Regions from separate parts of the Halomonas sp. 5021 genome, predicted to be linked through region 2. Evidence: predicted binding sites of a transcription regulator. Region 2 holds the regulator's gene; each other region holds the start of a gene.
The links. The regulator sigma-54, encoded in region 2, starts transcription at its own class of promoters, with help from an activator protein. The targets are predictions, from matches to a motif close to TGGCACNNNNNTTGCTNT.
Positions count from the first base shown of each region.

Region 1: the regulator sigma-54 is predicted to act here: its motif matches at 1,120-1,137, upstream of R3F64_RS06460 (NCS1 family nucleobase:cation symporter-1).
Region 3: the regulator sigma-54 is predicted to act here: its motif matches at 1,378-1,395, upstream of R3F64_RS15925 (sugar phosphorylase).
Region 4: the regulator sigma-54 is predicted to act here: its motif matches at 2,617-2,634, upstream of R3F64_RS05510 (urease accessory protein UreD).

Region 1 is NZ_JAXOVU010000002.1:605,582-609,219, forward strand. It holds gene R3F64_RS06455 (nitrilase-related carbon-nitrogen hydrolase) at 1-654, opposite strand, end outside; gene R3F64_RS06460 (NCS1 family nucleobase:cation symporter-1) at 1,196-2,716, shown strand; gene R3F64_RS06465 (LysR family transcriptional regulator) at 2,760-3,638, opposite strand, start outside.
Region 2 is NZ_JAXOVU010000001.1:135,990-139,627, reverse strand. It holds gene lptA (lipopolysaccharide transport periplasmic protein LptA) at 1-145, shown strand, start outside; gene lptB (LPS export ABC transporter ATP-binding protein) at 156-905, shown strand; gene R3F64_RS00625 (RNA polymerase factor sigma-54) at 1,010-2,431, shown strand; gene hpf (ribosome hibernation-promoting factor, HPF/YfiA family) at 2,518-2,826, shown strand; gene R3F64_RS00615 (PTS sugar transporter subunit IIA) at 2,831-3,304, shown strand; gene rapZ (RNase adapter RapZ) at 3,381-3,638, shown strand, end outside.
Region 3 is NZ_JAXOVU010000012.1:50,171-53,808, reverse strand. It holds gene R3F64_RS15925 (sugar phosphorylase) at 1-1,345, opposite strand, end outside; gene nrdR (transcriptional regulator NrdR) at 1,490-1,966, shown strand; gene ribD (bifunctional diaminohydroxyphosphoribosylaminopyrimidine deaminase/5-amino-6-(5-phosphoribosylamino)uracil reductase RibD) at 1,969-3,129, shown strand; gene ribBA (bifunctional 3,4-dihydroxy-2-butanone-4-phosphate synthase/GTP cyclohydrolase II) at 3,172-3,638, shown strand, end outside.
Region 4 is NZ_JAXOVU010000002.1:388,134-391,771, forward strand. It holds gene R3F64_RS05500 (metal ABC transporter solute-binding protein, Zn/Mn family) at 1-598, opposite strand, end outside; gene R3F64_RS05505 (PepSY-associated TM helix domain-containing protein) at 801-2,168, opposite strand; gene R3F64_RS05510 (urease accessory protein UreD) at 2,676-3,560, shown strand; gene R3F64_RS05515 (urease subunit gamma) at 3,584-3,638, shown strand, end outside.

The DNA.
Region 1 (3,638 bases), on a different contig from region 2:
CACGCGGTTGATGGCGGCGATAAAGCAGCCGTTGGCGGCGGCCGAGGCGGGCTGCTCCAGCTCCCACAGGTATTGGGAGAGCCCGGCGACGGTGGCGGAAGGGTTGAAAATCACCTCGGCGCCGTTGAGTGCCAGCGCCCGCCAGCCCTCGGGGAAGTGGCGGTCATAGCAGATATACACGCCGATTTTGCCAAAGGCGGTATCGAACACCGGCCAGTTGGATTGGCCCGGCTTGAAGAAAAACTTCTCCCAAAAGCCCGCGATCTGGGGGATATGCGTTTTGTGGTACTTGCCCAGGTAGCTGCCGTCGGCATCGAACACCGCGGCGGTGTTGTAGTACACGCCGGTCTCGGTTTCCTCAAAGACGGGGACGATGATGACCATGCGGTGCTTGGCGGCGAGTTTCTGCATCATCTGGCAGGTGGGGCCCTCCGGCACCTGCTCGGCGGCGGCATACCACTTGCCGTCCTGGCTGGGGCAAAAGTAGGGCTGATTGAACACTTCCTGGAAGCAGAGCACCTGCACGCCCTGTTCTGCCGCTTTCTCGATCATCGGCAGGTGGGCTTCGTTCATGGCGTCGCGGATGGCCGCGGGTTCCAGGTCGGTGCTGGTTTTCAGGCCCATTTGAATCAGGCCGATTTTCATCTTCTGCATCAGACAATCCCTCTTATTTGCGTTAGGCCAAAATATTGATGTTATTTGATGTTCTGTTTTAAGCGGGTGGTTTTAAAAACTGACCATTGAGACAGCTTTTAAGAAAGTATCGTCAGGTTGTGCGTTTTAGCAAGTCAGTTGGTGGTTTTTTTAAGATGGAGTTTAACTCATTGAGTTAAATTGATTTTTTTATTTTAGAATTGAGGAAGCCCTAATCTGGTGAAGGTGCGCACTGTTTTGGATTTTTAAATTAATTATTTTGAATCAGTGGTTTGTATTTTTATTATGGAAATAAATTCAGTTTTTCATGTTTAAAATTGGTGCAAATATTTTTTTTGATCTAGCCTTTTTGAGTCCGCCGGGTATTCGGTGACTCAGAAGTCGGAAAGATGACGAAAACAATAAAATTCTTGTCCTTTAAGACAGTTTTTTGATCAATAGGTTAAGTGCCTAGGGCGGCTTAGTCGGCACGCTTATTGCTTGAAATAACCTCAGACCGTGAGGGTTTTCTGGGAAGCAGGATGACACTGAGGAGAGACCAATGACGAAAACAACCTCTCAAATGGTAGATCGAGAAGGGCTGATTGAATTGGATGTGGGGGACGATGTTCGCGATAGCTCGCGCTTCAACAAGGACATCGCGCCTACCCAGGCGAGTGAACGAACCTGGACTAAGTGGAATATCGCCGCGCTTTGGGTGGGGATGGCGATTTGTGTACCCACCTACACACTTGGGGGTGTGTTGACCGCCTACTTTGGCTTGAGTGTGGGGGAGGCGTTGTTCGCGATATTACTGGCCAACGTGATTGTATTGATTCCACTCACGCTCAACGCTTTTCCGGGTACTAAATTCGGGATTCCTTTTCCCGTTGTGCTGCGCTCTTCGTTCGGGATTTTTGGATCCAACGTGCCGTGTCTGGTGCGCGCCCTGGTCGGGTGTGGGTGGTTTGGTATTCAAACCATGTTCGGCGGGCTGGCCATTCACTTGCTGCTCTCGGAACTGATACCCGCGTGGGCGGCACTGGGCGGCGTTGGTGAAGTCATCGGCTTTTTCGTGTTTGGCGCCATGAATCTTTATGTGGTCATTCGCGGTGCGGAGTCGATCAAGTGGCTGGAAACCCTGGCCGCACCGTTGCTATTGGCGGTGGGTATTGGCTTGATGGTGTGGGCGTGGCCGCACACCTCGATGACCGAGCTGCTGGCGCAGCCGCCATCGCGTCCTGAAGGGGCGTCGGTGTATGGCTACTTCTTTGCCGGGTTAACTGCCATGGTGGGCTTCTGGGCCACGCTGTCGCTTAATATTCCTGACTTCAGTCGCTTTGCCAAAAGCCAGAAAGACCAGATTGCCGGGCAGGTGATCGGCCTGCCGCTGACGATGTTTTTCTTTGCCTCGCTGGGCGTGGTGATGACCGCTGCCTCTGAGTCGCTGGTAGGGCAAACGATTGCCGATCCGGTCAATCTGATTGGCATGATCGATAGCCCGTTTTGGGTCGTATTGGCGATGTTGTTGATTATCGTCGCAACCCTCTCGACGAATACGGCGGCGAACATTGTTTCACCCACCAACGATTTCCAGAATATTGCGCCCAAATTGATCAACCAGACTCGAGGCGTTCTTCTAACTGGCGCGGTGGGTGTGCTGCTGATGGGGTACGACCTGCTACAAAAAGCGGGCATCATTCCCCCGGGAGTATCGCTTGAACAGATGTACTCCAACTGGCTGCTGGGGTATTCCAGCCTGCTGGGCCCGATCGCCGGTATCATGGCCGTGGATTACTTCCTGATTAAAAAGCAGCGTCTGGATGTGCCCAGCCTGTATATGGACAGCCATGCGTATCCGGCTGTCAATATTGCCGGTTTTATCGCCTTTGGCGTGCCCGTGGCGCTGACACTGATTTCGCTGACCACCGGCACGATGTACTGGTTCTATGACTACGGCTGGTTTACCGGCTCGGCGCTTGGCGCGATCGTTTACTATGTCGCCAGTCAGGTGCTTTCCTCCGCACCGTCGGTGGGGCCGTCGCCGGTGGCGGACAAGGAGCCTGCCGAGCAACTCCCCTAGTCGCGCGACACGCACTTTACCAAGATGCCTCACCAACACCCGGCTAGATGCCGGGTGTTGGCGTTTGTGGCGTATCGATGAAGTTTAAAAAGGCGTCAACGACACGGTTGGGGCGGCGGTCGCGGCGGGCAATGAGCACAAAGGGGATACGGTAGTGCTGGCTTGTGCTGTTCAGGGCGCGCATTTTGCCGGCCGAGACCCATTGATCCGCGACGTGCTCGGGAAGAAAACCAATAAAACGTCCGGTGAGAATCAAAAATGCCGCGCCCTCACGGTCAGACGCGGAGGCGCGCAGGTTGAGGGCATCGTGGGCCTGGCGTGCCTCAGCGGGCAGCGGATAGCGGGGCGATATGGCGGGATGGTACGCAAGCTCGGCCAGCGTGAGGCGATCGCTGGCCTTATCGAACAACGGGTGCCCCACCGAGCAGTACAGGAAGGAAGGTTCATCGTAGAGATGCTGAGTATCCAGGCTGGTGGGCAGGTTGACCGCGGGCACGACCCCGACATGCAGGTGGCCATCCATCACGCTGCGAATCACCGCATCCGAGGGCTCCATGTGTATGTTCAGCGTGACATCGTGCTCCGGGGCGCTGAGTCTGGCCAATGCATGGGTGACATTCATGGCGGGTAGCGTCACCAGATTGTCGGTAATGCCGATATTCAGCTCGCCCCTGATGGTGTGATGCAGCGCGTTGACATCACTTTTGAAGGTTTCCAGCGCGGAAATCAGCGTCAGGCCTGCCTGATAAATCTCCTTGCCTTCTTCGGTCAGGCTGAACCCGCCACGTCCTCGCTGACACAGCGAAAAGCCCAGCCGCCCTTCCAGGTCGTTCATATGCTGGCTGATTGCTGACCGGCTGATGCCCAGCGTGGTCTCGGCCGCCGTAAAGCCACCGCACTCCACCACCGTTTGAAAAACACG
Region 2 (3,638 bases):
CCAGGCGGAAATCATCCAGCAAGGCGACCGCTTCACCGGGGGGCGGCTGGAATACTTTATCGACCGCGAGTTCGTCAAGGCGCGCTCCGACGTCGACAATCAAGAGTCGCAGCGCATCCGCATGACGCTGCAACCCGAGGGATAAGGAGAGCCTGATGGCAGCTGCCGACAACAGCGCAACACGAACGCTATACGCCCGCCATTTGGCGAAAAGCTACAAGCGCCGACGCGTCGTAAAAGACATCAACCTGGATATCTCACAAGGCAGCATCGTCGGTTTGCTCGGCCCCAACGGCGCCGGTAAAACCACTTCATTCTACATGATTGTCGGCCTGGTCAAGGCAGATGCAGGCAGCGTCGGGATTGATAGCCTGGACCTTTCCCGAGCACCCATGCACGAGCGCGCCAAGGCAGGCATTGGCTATTTGCCCCAGGAGGCGTCGATCTTTCGCAAACTCTCCGTCGCCGACAACATCATGGCCATTTTACAAACCCGTCACGACCTGGATCGAGCCGGACGCGAAGCACGCCTGGAAACACTCCTGGAAGAGTTCCACATTACCCACATCCGCGACAATATGGGCATGAGCCTTTCCGGAGGCGAACGGCGCCGCGTCGAGATCGCCCGGTCCCTCGCGACAGAGCCTGCGTTCATCCTGCTTGATGAGCCTTTCGCAGGTGTAGACCCCATCTCCGTGGGCGATATCAAGTCGATCATCCGCGCCTTGAAGGAGCGAGGTATTGGCGTATTGATTACCGATCATAACGTGCGTGAAACGCTGGATATTTGCGATGTGGCGTATATCGTCGGCGACGGGCATATTATCGCCAGCGGTTCGCCGGCCGCTATTCTTGACAACCAGGAGGTGCGTGACGTTTACCTAGGTGCTGATTTCCGTCTCTAAAGCCAGCAATGGCATATTTATTGCCGATGGCATACTTATTGCACTTGCACCCAAACACAACTCGCACTAGGGTGGATGCTTTCCGATAAACGAGTGGTTCTCAGATGGTCATGAAAGCTTCTCTTCAACTGCGGATCGGCACTCAGCTCACCATGACACCCCAGCTGCAGCAGGCAATTGCCCTGCTACAGCTATCAACGCTCGATTTACGCCAGGAAATCCAGCAAGCGCTTGACGCCAACCCCATGCTCGAGCAGGAAGATGAGTTCAGCGAAAGCGAGCAAGCTGACAGCGAGCCGGAAGCAAGCGAGTGGGCAGATAGCATTCCCAAGGAGCTATCCGTCGATAGCGACTGGTCAGATACCTATCAGGATACGATGGGCAGTGGCAGCACAAGTAGCGAGGGACCTGACTTCGAGCGCCAGGCCACCGGGCAAACGCTGCATGGCCACCTCCTCTGGCAACTCGCCATGACCGATTTGAGCCAACGTGAACAGTTGGTGGCCGAGAGCCTGATTGACGCACTGGATGCTAACGGTTATCTCACCCAGCCCCTTGCCGATATCCGCGAAGGACTGCGAGACCAGGGCGTGGAAGGCCTCAGCCAGCGCGAGGTTGAGACCATTCTACTGCGACTGCAACAGTTCGAGCCCACCGGCATCTTCGCCCGCGATCTTCGCGAATGCCTGATGCTTCAGCTCGCCGCACTACCCGGTGATACACCGCTGCTGATTCCTGCGCGGCGTCTGGTTCGCCAGTTCCTTGAAGCGCTGGGTAAAAATGATCAGCGCCTCCTCAAGCGAAGACTCGGCCTGGACGATGCGCAACTCGATGACGTCATCCAACTGATCAGAAGCCTGGACCCGCGCCCCGGCAGCGTTTACAGCGCCACTGACGATAGCTACGTGATTCCCGACCTGGTGGTTCGCCACGATAACGAAGGCTGGCACCTCGAACTCAACCCAGAGGCCTTACCCAAGCTCAGGATTCAACCCGACTACGCTAGCCTGATCAAGCGCGCCGACAAGAGTCATGATAACCAGTTCCTCAAGGATCACTTGCAGGAAGCCCGCTGGCTGATCAAAAGCCTCTCCAGCCGCAACGACACCCTGTTACGCGTCGGCCGCGAAATCATCACTCGCCAGATCGGCTTTCTCGAACACGGCGAAGAGGCCATGAAACCGCTTATACTGGCCGATATTGCCGATGCGGTAGAGATGCATGAGTCGACCATCTCTCGCGTCACCACCCAGAAGTTCATCCATACACCGCGGGGCATTTTCGAGCTTAAATACTTCTTTTCCAGCCAGATCAGTGGCCAGGACGGCGACAGCCACTCCAGCACGGCCATTCGCGCTCGTCTCAAAAAACTGATTCAGGAAGAACCCCCCGGCAAACCTTTGTCAGATAGCCGTCTGGTCACCCTGCTGGAGGAAGCCGGCATCCACGTGGCACGTCGCACGGTTGCCAAATACCGCGAAGGCATGGGCATCCCTTCGTCCAGCGAACGGCGTCGCTTACGTTAAGCAAACGGAAACTCAACACAAGGGCTTTGCTTAACGCCAAAAAGGGTTACAATCGAAGGACAGTCCGACGGATAAGGAGTACGTCAATGCAAGTCAATATCACCGGTCATCATGTAGATCTGACTGACGCCTTGCGTGACTATGTCAACGAAAAGCTGGAACGCGTTGAGCGCCATTACGACAACATCACCACCGTGCAGGTAACGCTCTCGGTCGAAAAAGAGCGCCAACAGGCCGCCTGCACACTCCACGCTGCTGGGGCTGACTTGCATGCTGAGGCCCTCGATAATGACATGTACGCCGCCATCGACGCCCTGGCGGACAAGATTGATCGACAGCTCGTTAAGCATAAGGAAAAAGCACAAGCCCGCGCCCAGGGCGCAGGTGTGCGTTAATTCAATGACGTTGGCCACAATCCTCCCCCCGGAACGCGTTCTCTACGATGTGCCCGGGGGCAGCAAAAAACGGGTGCTGGAGTTTTTCAGCACCTTTATCGCACAAAACATTCCCAGCCTCGACAGCCAGGAAGTGTTCAGCCGTTTGATTGGTCGTGAACGCCTCGGCAGTACGGGGATTGGCAACGGCGTGGCGATTCCCCATGCTCGAAGCCCGCACTGTGATTCACCTATCGCCGGCTTTCTCAAACTCAATGAAGCGGTCGACTTTGACGCCATTGATGGCGACCCGGTTGACTTGGTGTTTGTTCTTCTCGTGCCTGAAGAAGCCGACGACACCCACCTCGCACTGCTGGGACAAGTTGCTTCCATCATGAATGATGCCGACACGCGCCAGCAGCTACGTAAGTCGGGTAGTCAACGTGAATTGCTGGACCTCATCTCCGCCAAGATACGCGACCAGGCGGCCAGCCTTTAATAGGTCGGCACGTAATGAACCGTCCTGACCAAGGGGCGTTTATCCAAGTCGCTTGACCGCAAGCAAGAGAGCCTTCATGCAACTCGTCATTATTAGTGGCCGATCGGGGTCAGGCAAATCGATAGCCTTACAGGCACTGGAAGATCTGGGTTATTACGCCATTGATAACCTGCCCGCCATGCTATTGGACTCGCTGGTGGATGAGTTGCGTGATCAGGGTGATCGCTCCCACTTGGCTGTCAGCATTGATGCACGCAATCTGCCAGGCGCACTTGCCAAACTTCCAGAACTGCTCAAAGAGCTTCGACAGCGGACCATCAAGTGCCAGATCGTG
Region 3 (3,638 bases), on a different contig from region 2:
CGTCGTTGAGGGTGCCGGTCAGGGTATGGATATACAGGGCCGGAATGCCTTGAAGACTGAGCATGATCGCCTGGCTGCACAAGAAACGTGCAATTTGCCACGGATCGGGGCCTTTGCGCGTGCCTTGCATGGCTTCAAACCAGGTGATGTTGATTTCATAGGGGGTGTCGCTGCCGTCGGGGTTGCTGCGCATGCTGACAAAGCCGCCAAATCGGTGCATCAGTTCGAGCAGCGCATCGCGTTCGTGATCGGGTAACAGGCCTTCCAGTGGGCGTACGCCAATGCCATCGTGGCTGGCGGTAAAATTGAGATAGGTGCAGTGGTCGGGTAGAGGCGGCAGGCTGGCCAGCCAGCCTTGCAGGGTATGCGTTTCGCCCCGTGTCAGGGTGTGCAACAGCAGCGGCGGCAAGGTGAATTGGTAGATCATGTGGGCTTCGTCGGGCGGGCCGTCGGCGAGGCGGTCAAGACCGAAGTAACTGATGTTTTCGTGATGCGGCACGTTGGTTTCGGTGATCAGCAGCGTGCCGGGGGCAACGTGGTCCACAATGGCGCGTAGCAATCGCACGACGGTGTGGGTTTCCGGCAAGTGAATGCAGTTGGTTCCCAGCCGCTTCCATAGAAAGGCGACGGCGTCCAGGCGCACGATACGGGTGCCCTGCTCGAGGTAAAACAGCAGGATGCCGACAAATTCCAGCAGCACATCGGGGTTTTCGAAGTTCAGGTCGAGCTGGTCTTCGGAAAACGTCGCCCATAGGTAACGTGTTCCCCGGCGGGTGGATATCGGCACCAACAGCGGGCTGCTACGTGGCCGAACCACTGCCGACACATCGGTGTCGGGGTCGACTTCGATAAAATAATCGCGCCCCGGTAGGCTACCGCTAAGATAGTCGACAAACCATAACGACTCCCGGGACACATGGTTGAGCACCAGGTCCGCCATCAGGTCGTAGTGGCGGGCAAGGGTCTGAATATGCTGCCAGTCGCCCAGGTCGGGGTTTACTTCCCGGTAGTGGATTACTGAAAAGCCGTCGTCGCTGCTCCACGGGAAAAACGGCAGTACGTGGACGCTGCTGATACGTTCACCGAGACGCGCTTGCAAAAAGTCGTCGAGCACTGCCAGCGGGGGCGCTGGGTCATCAACGATAGAGTCACCATAGGTGATCAGCCACTGGTCTTTCTCGCTCCACAATGGTGCACGCTGACCCTGCTGCTCGATGGAAAGTTGCGGCTCCGACGCTGGGCAAAAATGCGCCAGGCGTTGATTCAGGCGGCGCTGAACCTCCGTGGCGCGGGGCCCGTAAAGGTGATCCAGATAAACGTGCACAGTGTCGTCGAAGGCGGTCATAAGGGTGTCCCAGTAAACAGGCTTCCACAAACGGTGCAGCTTGTGTGCCAAAACGTTACAATAGGCGGTTAATAGCGCATTAACAGGTCGTATTTTGCTTTCTCGTGCAGCGCTTTCGCACGGGCCGACAACAGGTTGAACGCCATGCATTGCCCTTTTTGTGGTGCTAACGATACTCGCGTGACCGATTCGCGGCTGGTAGCCGACGGTGACCAGGTGCGTCGCCGTCGCCAATGTGCAAGTTGCCAGGAGCGTTTTACCACTTATGAAACCGCCGAGCTGGTCATGCCCCGTGTGGTCAAGTCTGACGGTTCGCGCGAAAGCTTCAACGAAACCAAGCTGCGTGCCGGTATGCTGAGGGCGCTCGAAAAGCGGCCGGTCAGCGCAGAGGCCATTGAGGCGTCCGTCGAGCGGATACGCCAGACGCTTCGCGCGCGGGGAGACCGGGAAATTGACGCCCGCGATATTGGTGAGTCGGTCATGCAGGCCTTGAACACCCTCGATCAGGTGGCCTACATTCGCTTTGCATCCGTGTATCGCAAGTTTCAGGATCTGGACGAATTCCGGGCTGAAATTGATCGCTTGTCCCAGGAACCTGCTGACGGCAGGCCCTCAACGTGAGCGTGGCCTTGTTCAGTACCGATGACCATCGTTACATGGCCCGCGCGCTGGCGCTAGCGGCATACGGTCTGTACACCACCGACCCCAACCCTCGTGTGGGCTGCCTACTTGTCCGCGATGGTAAGGTTGTGGGCGAGGGCTATCACCGCTACGCGGGTGAGCCGCATGCGGAGGTCAATGCATTGGTTGCGGCGGGCGAGAACGCTCGTGGCGCGACCGCCTATGTCACGTTAGAGCCGTGTTCACATATTGGCCGCACTGGCCCCTGCGCCGTGGCGTTGCAAGACGCTCGGGTGGCGCGCGTAGTGGTGGCCATGGTAGACCCCAATCCTCAGGTCAGTGGCCGGGGCATTCGCCTTTTGGAAGATGCGGGGATCGAGGTGTCAGTCGGGTTGCTGGAGGCAGACGCCCGCGCGCTCAATCCTGGCTTTATCGCCCGTATGGCGAGCAAACGTCCCTTTGTGCGCATGAAGATGGCGATGAGCCTCGATGGTCGCACCGCCATGGGGTCGGGTGAATCCCAGTGGATTACTGGTCCTGAGGCGCGCGCGCAGGTTCAACGATTACGTGCCCGTTCAAGTGCGATATTGAGTGGTGTGGAGACCGTCATCATGGATGATTCACGCCTGACGGTTCGTGCCGAGCAACTCGGCTTGGATGATGCCGCTGACATCGCCAGGCGCCAGCCGCTGAGGGTAATTGTCGATAGCCAACTGCGATTGCCGTTGGCAGCCGCCTGTTTGCGAGCGCCCGGGCGTACGCTGATTGTTACCACGTCCAGGGATACTGAGAAGCGCGGGCGACTGATAGACGCTGGGGCTGAGGTGCAGGTGTTAGCCGCCGATGCCCAGGGTCGTGTTGATCTGTCGGCTCTGCTTGAGTGGCTGGCGGCAAACGAAGAGGTTAATGAGCTGCTGGTTGAAACCGGCGCCACACTCGCCGGCGCCATGCTAAACGCGGGATTGATCGATGAAATGCAGCTATTTGTCGCGCCGACGCTGTTGGGCGGAGACGCCAGGCCGCTGTTTGCACTCCCGGGGCTTGTCCAGATGGCCGACCAGCAGCGCCTCACTATTCACGATATGCGGGCCGTTGGACAGGATTGGCGAATTATCGCCTCGCCAGTGGTGACTGGCACGAGCGACGATACCAAGGTACCCTGACGCGCGAAATCGCACCCTTGCGACAACTTTACTGGAGATTCCATGGCGCACGCTTCCTCTGGGACACTAGCCCCCATTGCTGAACTGGTCGATGATATTCGCCAGGGCAAAATGGTGATTCTCATGGACGACGAGGATCGCGAAAATGAAGGCGATATCATCATGGCCGCTGAAAAAGTCCAGGCGGAGCATATCAACTTCATGGCACGCTTTGCCCGCGGCCTGATCTGTTTGCCGATGACACGGGCGCGCTGCGAACAGCTGAATCTGCCGCTGATGGTACGCGACAACGGCTCCGGGTTTGGCACCAAGTTCACCCTGTCGATCGAAGCGACCGAAGGCGTGACCACGGGGATCTCCGCCGCCGACCGGGCGCGGACCGTCCAGGCCGCCGTTGCCCCGCATGCCAAACCCACCGATATCGTCCAGCCGGGACACATCTTCCCGCTGATGGCCGAGCCCGGTGGCGTTCTGCGTCGTGCCGGTCATACCGAGGCCGCCTGTGACCT
Region 4 (3,638 bases), on a different contig from region 2:
CAAAGTAGCTGAATGCGTCGTGAGCGGTGACCAGAATGCGCTGTTCTTCAGGGATGCTGGCGATGCTCTCTTTGACCCATTCATGCAGGGCAAGCAATTGAGCCTGATAGCGCTCGGTATTGGCTTCAATGGCGTCGGCGCAGTCAGGGCGCGCTTCACTGAACGTGGTGCGCAGCGTGGGCAGCGTTTGCGCCCAGAGGGAAACGTCCATCCAGAGGTGTGGGTCGATGCCGTAGATATCCTGTGCGGTAATCAAGTCGCCTGGATCGATCGAGGCGGGAGCCACCGCCAGGGTCGGTGTGCGCTCAGAGAAGTTTTCCAGCACCTCACCCAACTGCCCCTCCAGCGAGTAGCCCGAGTAGAGAATCTGTTCGGCGTCACGCAGCGTCGTCACATCATTGGCGCTCGCCTGGTAGAGATGGGGGTCAACGCCTGGACCCATCATGGCGTTCACACTGACACACTCGCCCCCGACCTCTTGAGCAACATCGGCAATCATGCCGATGGTCGCCACCACATTGAGCGGCTCGTTGTTAGCAGAGGCCGTTGCTGCGAACGAAAGCGCTCCCAATAGCGCCACTGGGTATCTTGTTGCCATGCTGAAACTCCCACCGGTGAGTTATACTCGTCTACGTTGCTGCGCGCAACACTGTGTTGCCTCAAGTAATAAGTATAGCCTTGGCTAAGTTTCTTGCGTCAGGGATTTAATGTCAAGTGGGCAGCCGTTTGATATTGGTGGCTTTCAATCATGGAGCTGTGAAGGGCAAATCGCCCGACGCTTATACACGCCGGGCGCTTGGTTAGGCCGCTCGGCTATTCAAACGCCGCTCCTGGAGCGGACGAATAAGCAGCCAGTCAATGGCCAGCATGACGATGAGTGACGCGCCCACCAGCGGAAACAGTAGGCCGCCAACGGCCAGTATGGCGATCAGGCCGCGGAACACCCGTTTGTCCGAGGGCAGGGGTGGAACGCCCATCTTGCCCTCGGGACGGCGCTTCCACCACATCACTCCGGCTGAGACAGCTAGCAGAATAATGGCGATGCATACGGCTAGAAATAGCAGTTGATTGGCAAGCCCGAACTGCTGGCCCATATGCACGTTGATGCCAAACTCCAGCCAGCGTCCCAGCGCGCCGTAATCGGCATAGCTCATGTCAAGCAGGCGTTCGCCGCTGTATTGGTCAAGGTGCACCACACGCTGCTGACTGAGGTCATTGGGGTAGGCGGAGCCGGTATACACGCCGGTATCGGTGTCGGGAAGGTTCACAGCGTAGCCGCGATGCAGCCCCAGCTCATCGAAGGTGGCAACGGCCTGGTCTATCCCCATTGGTGTCATGGAGATAGACGATGTGGAGGACTCGGGCAGTTGCGCCTGCTCTAGCGACCAGGTGGTCGAGCTCTGGTCACTCAGACGGGTGTCTGACATGGGGACTTCCACGCGCACGCCCGACGGGTAGCCAAAGTTATTGCCGTTGGCCCACTGGTTGACCTGCGCACCCCAGACGCCCGACCACGGCATGCCAGTGATGGCGAGAAACACAATAAAGGCACCGACAAAAAGGCCGGTAACAGCATGGGTATCGCGCCAGAACGTCCGGCTTTTGGGTTTGCCGCGCACGCTGACGACACCCCCTGCGCCTTTACGGCGTGGCCACCATAGGTAAAGGCCGGTAAGCACCAGCAAGATTGACCAGCCGCCGGCGATTTCAATCAGTTTGCGTGCAGTGGGTCCAAAGTATTTCAAACTGTGCAGGTAACGAACGGTCCACATCACCGTGCCACGGTCATCCAGCGCTCCCAGCACATTCGTGGTATACGGATTGACGTAAACCGCCAAACGCTCGCCTCCCGCCGTTTTGACAGTGATCTCCGCCGAGCTTTCCGGGGTAGCGGGGTCAGTGAATTTGACGGCTTTACCGGGGTGGGCCGTCAGGGCCGCGCTGATCAGCGAAGAGGGCGGTTGCGTCGCCTCTTGAACGGCCACGCGCTTCATATCGGCGTGTATCAGCGCGTCCAACTCGTCTTTGAAAAGGTACAGCCCACCCGTCATCGCCAGGGTGATCATAAACGGCAGTACCAACAGGCCTGCATAGAAGTGCCAACGCCAAACGGCGCGATAGAGGTCAGAGGCATGACGCTTGCCTGTCTGCTGAGAGGTTGTCGACATACTCAAACTCCTCGCCACCGAACCATGGGTGCCTGGCGGATAGTTTTGAAAAACGGCCGCTGAACAAGGCGATCGTGAGGAGAACCGTGTTGGCGGTAACTGAGTAATGGGCTATGTGAGGAGCGATACCAGGCGGTATTTGCTGAACGACGTAGCTGCACGGAGGGTTACCTGAAAAGCACAGTATAAAAGCTGTGGGTAGGGCAAAGGTTAGATGGTAGCGGAAAGTGGTTGCATACACAGCCCTGAAAACGCGGTCATTTGTCACATTGTTATCGCAGGCAAGCGGCTTGGGTCGTGTCGCAGCAAGAGGCAGGGCGCATCTTGCACCTTATTCGTGCGCGAAGGGATCCGGTGTTTCTTTTTAGTGCATTTTTATGACGGGATTTCGACCACCACGTTGCGATGGTAGCCACTCGCTGGGCTAGTCAGTCGGTTTTCACCATTTTGGCGCATTCTTTGCATTGGAAAGTCAGTCATGCGCCAACAAGGAAGCGAAAACGCCTCATGCTGCTGAGTGAACCTGCAAGATTGGATGACACCTCCGGACACCGCTTTGATGCACAACGCCACTGGGCGGCATCGCTGGCGCTGCGCTTTGCCCATCGCCAAGGAGTCACCCGGATGGTGCAGTCGCGCCACTCGGGGCCATTACGGGTACAGCGGCCTTTTTATCCGGAAGGCCGGGGTGAGGCCTGTCACGTTTATCTGCTGCATCCGCCGGGTGGGTTGGTGAGCGGTGATGCGTTGACCATCCAGGCACATGTGGAAAACGGCACTCACGCGCTGCTGACGACACCCGCCGCCAACAAGCTCTATAAAGCTGACAGCCAAGGCGTCGCCTGGACCCAGCACACCTGTCTAAGCGTTGACGACGGCGCGACCCTTGAATGGCTGCCCCAGGAAACCATTGCCTTTGACGGCTCCAGAGGCGAGCAGTATACGCAGATTGACCTTAACGGCAGTGCCCGCTGCCTGGGCTGGGAAATGATGGCGCTGGGCCGCCCGGCGAGCGAGCTGCCCTATGTGTCGGGACGCATTGAGCAGCACTTTCGTTTGACCCTGGACGGCAAGCCGCTGTGGCTGGAGCGCCAGCCCCTCGACCCTTTGCACCCGCGCTTTACCGGGCGCTGGGGGCAAGGGGGCGCGACGGTACAGGCGACGCTCTGGGCAGTGGGCATAGCCGATGTGGCGGGGGCTATCGAGGCCCTGCGCGAAGCGCTGCCTGACAACCCCCGCTGGGCCGTTACCGTGCGCCACGGCGTATTGTTGCTGCGCTATCTGGGCAACGCCCGCAATGAAGCCTGGGCGCTGTGCGAGCAGGCCTGGCATCTACTGCGCCCCCTTTGGATCGAGCGTGAAGCGCACACACCGAGAATTTGGCTAACCTAATAACTCGCTAACGGAGACGCCCTATGGAATTAACCCCGAGAGACAAAGACAAGCTATTACTGTTTTCAGCCGCCCAGC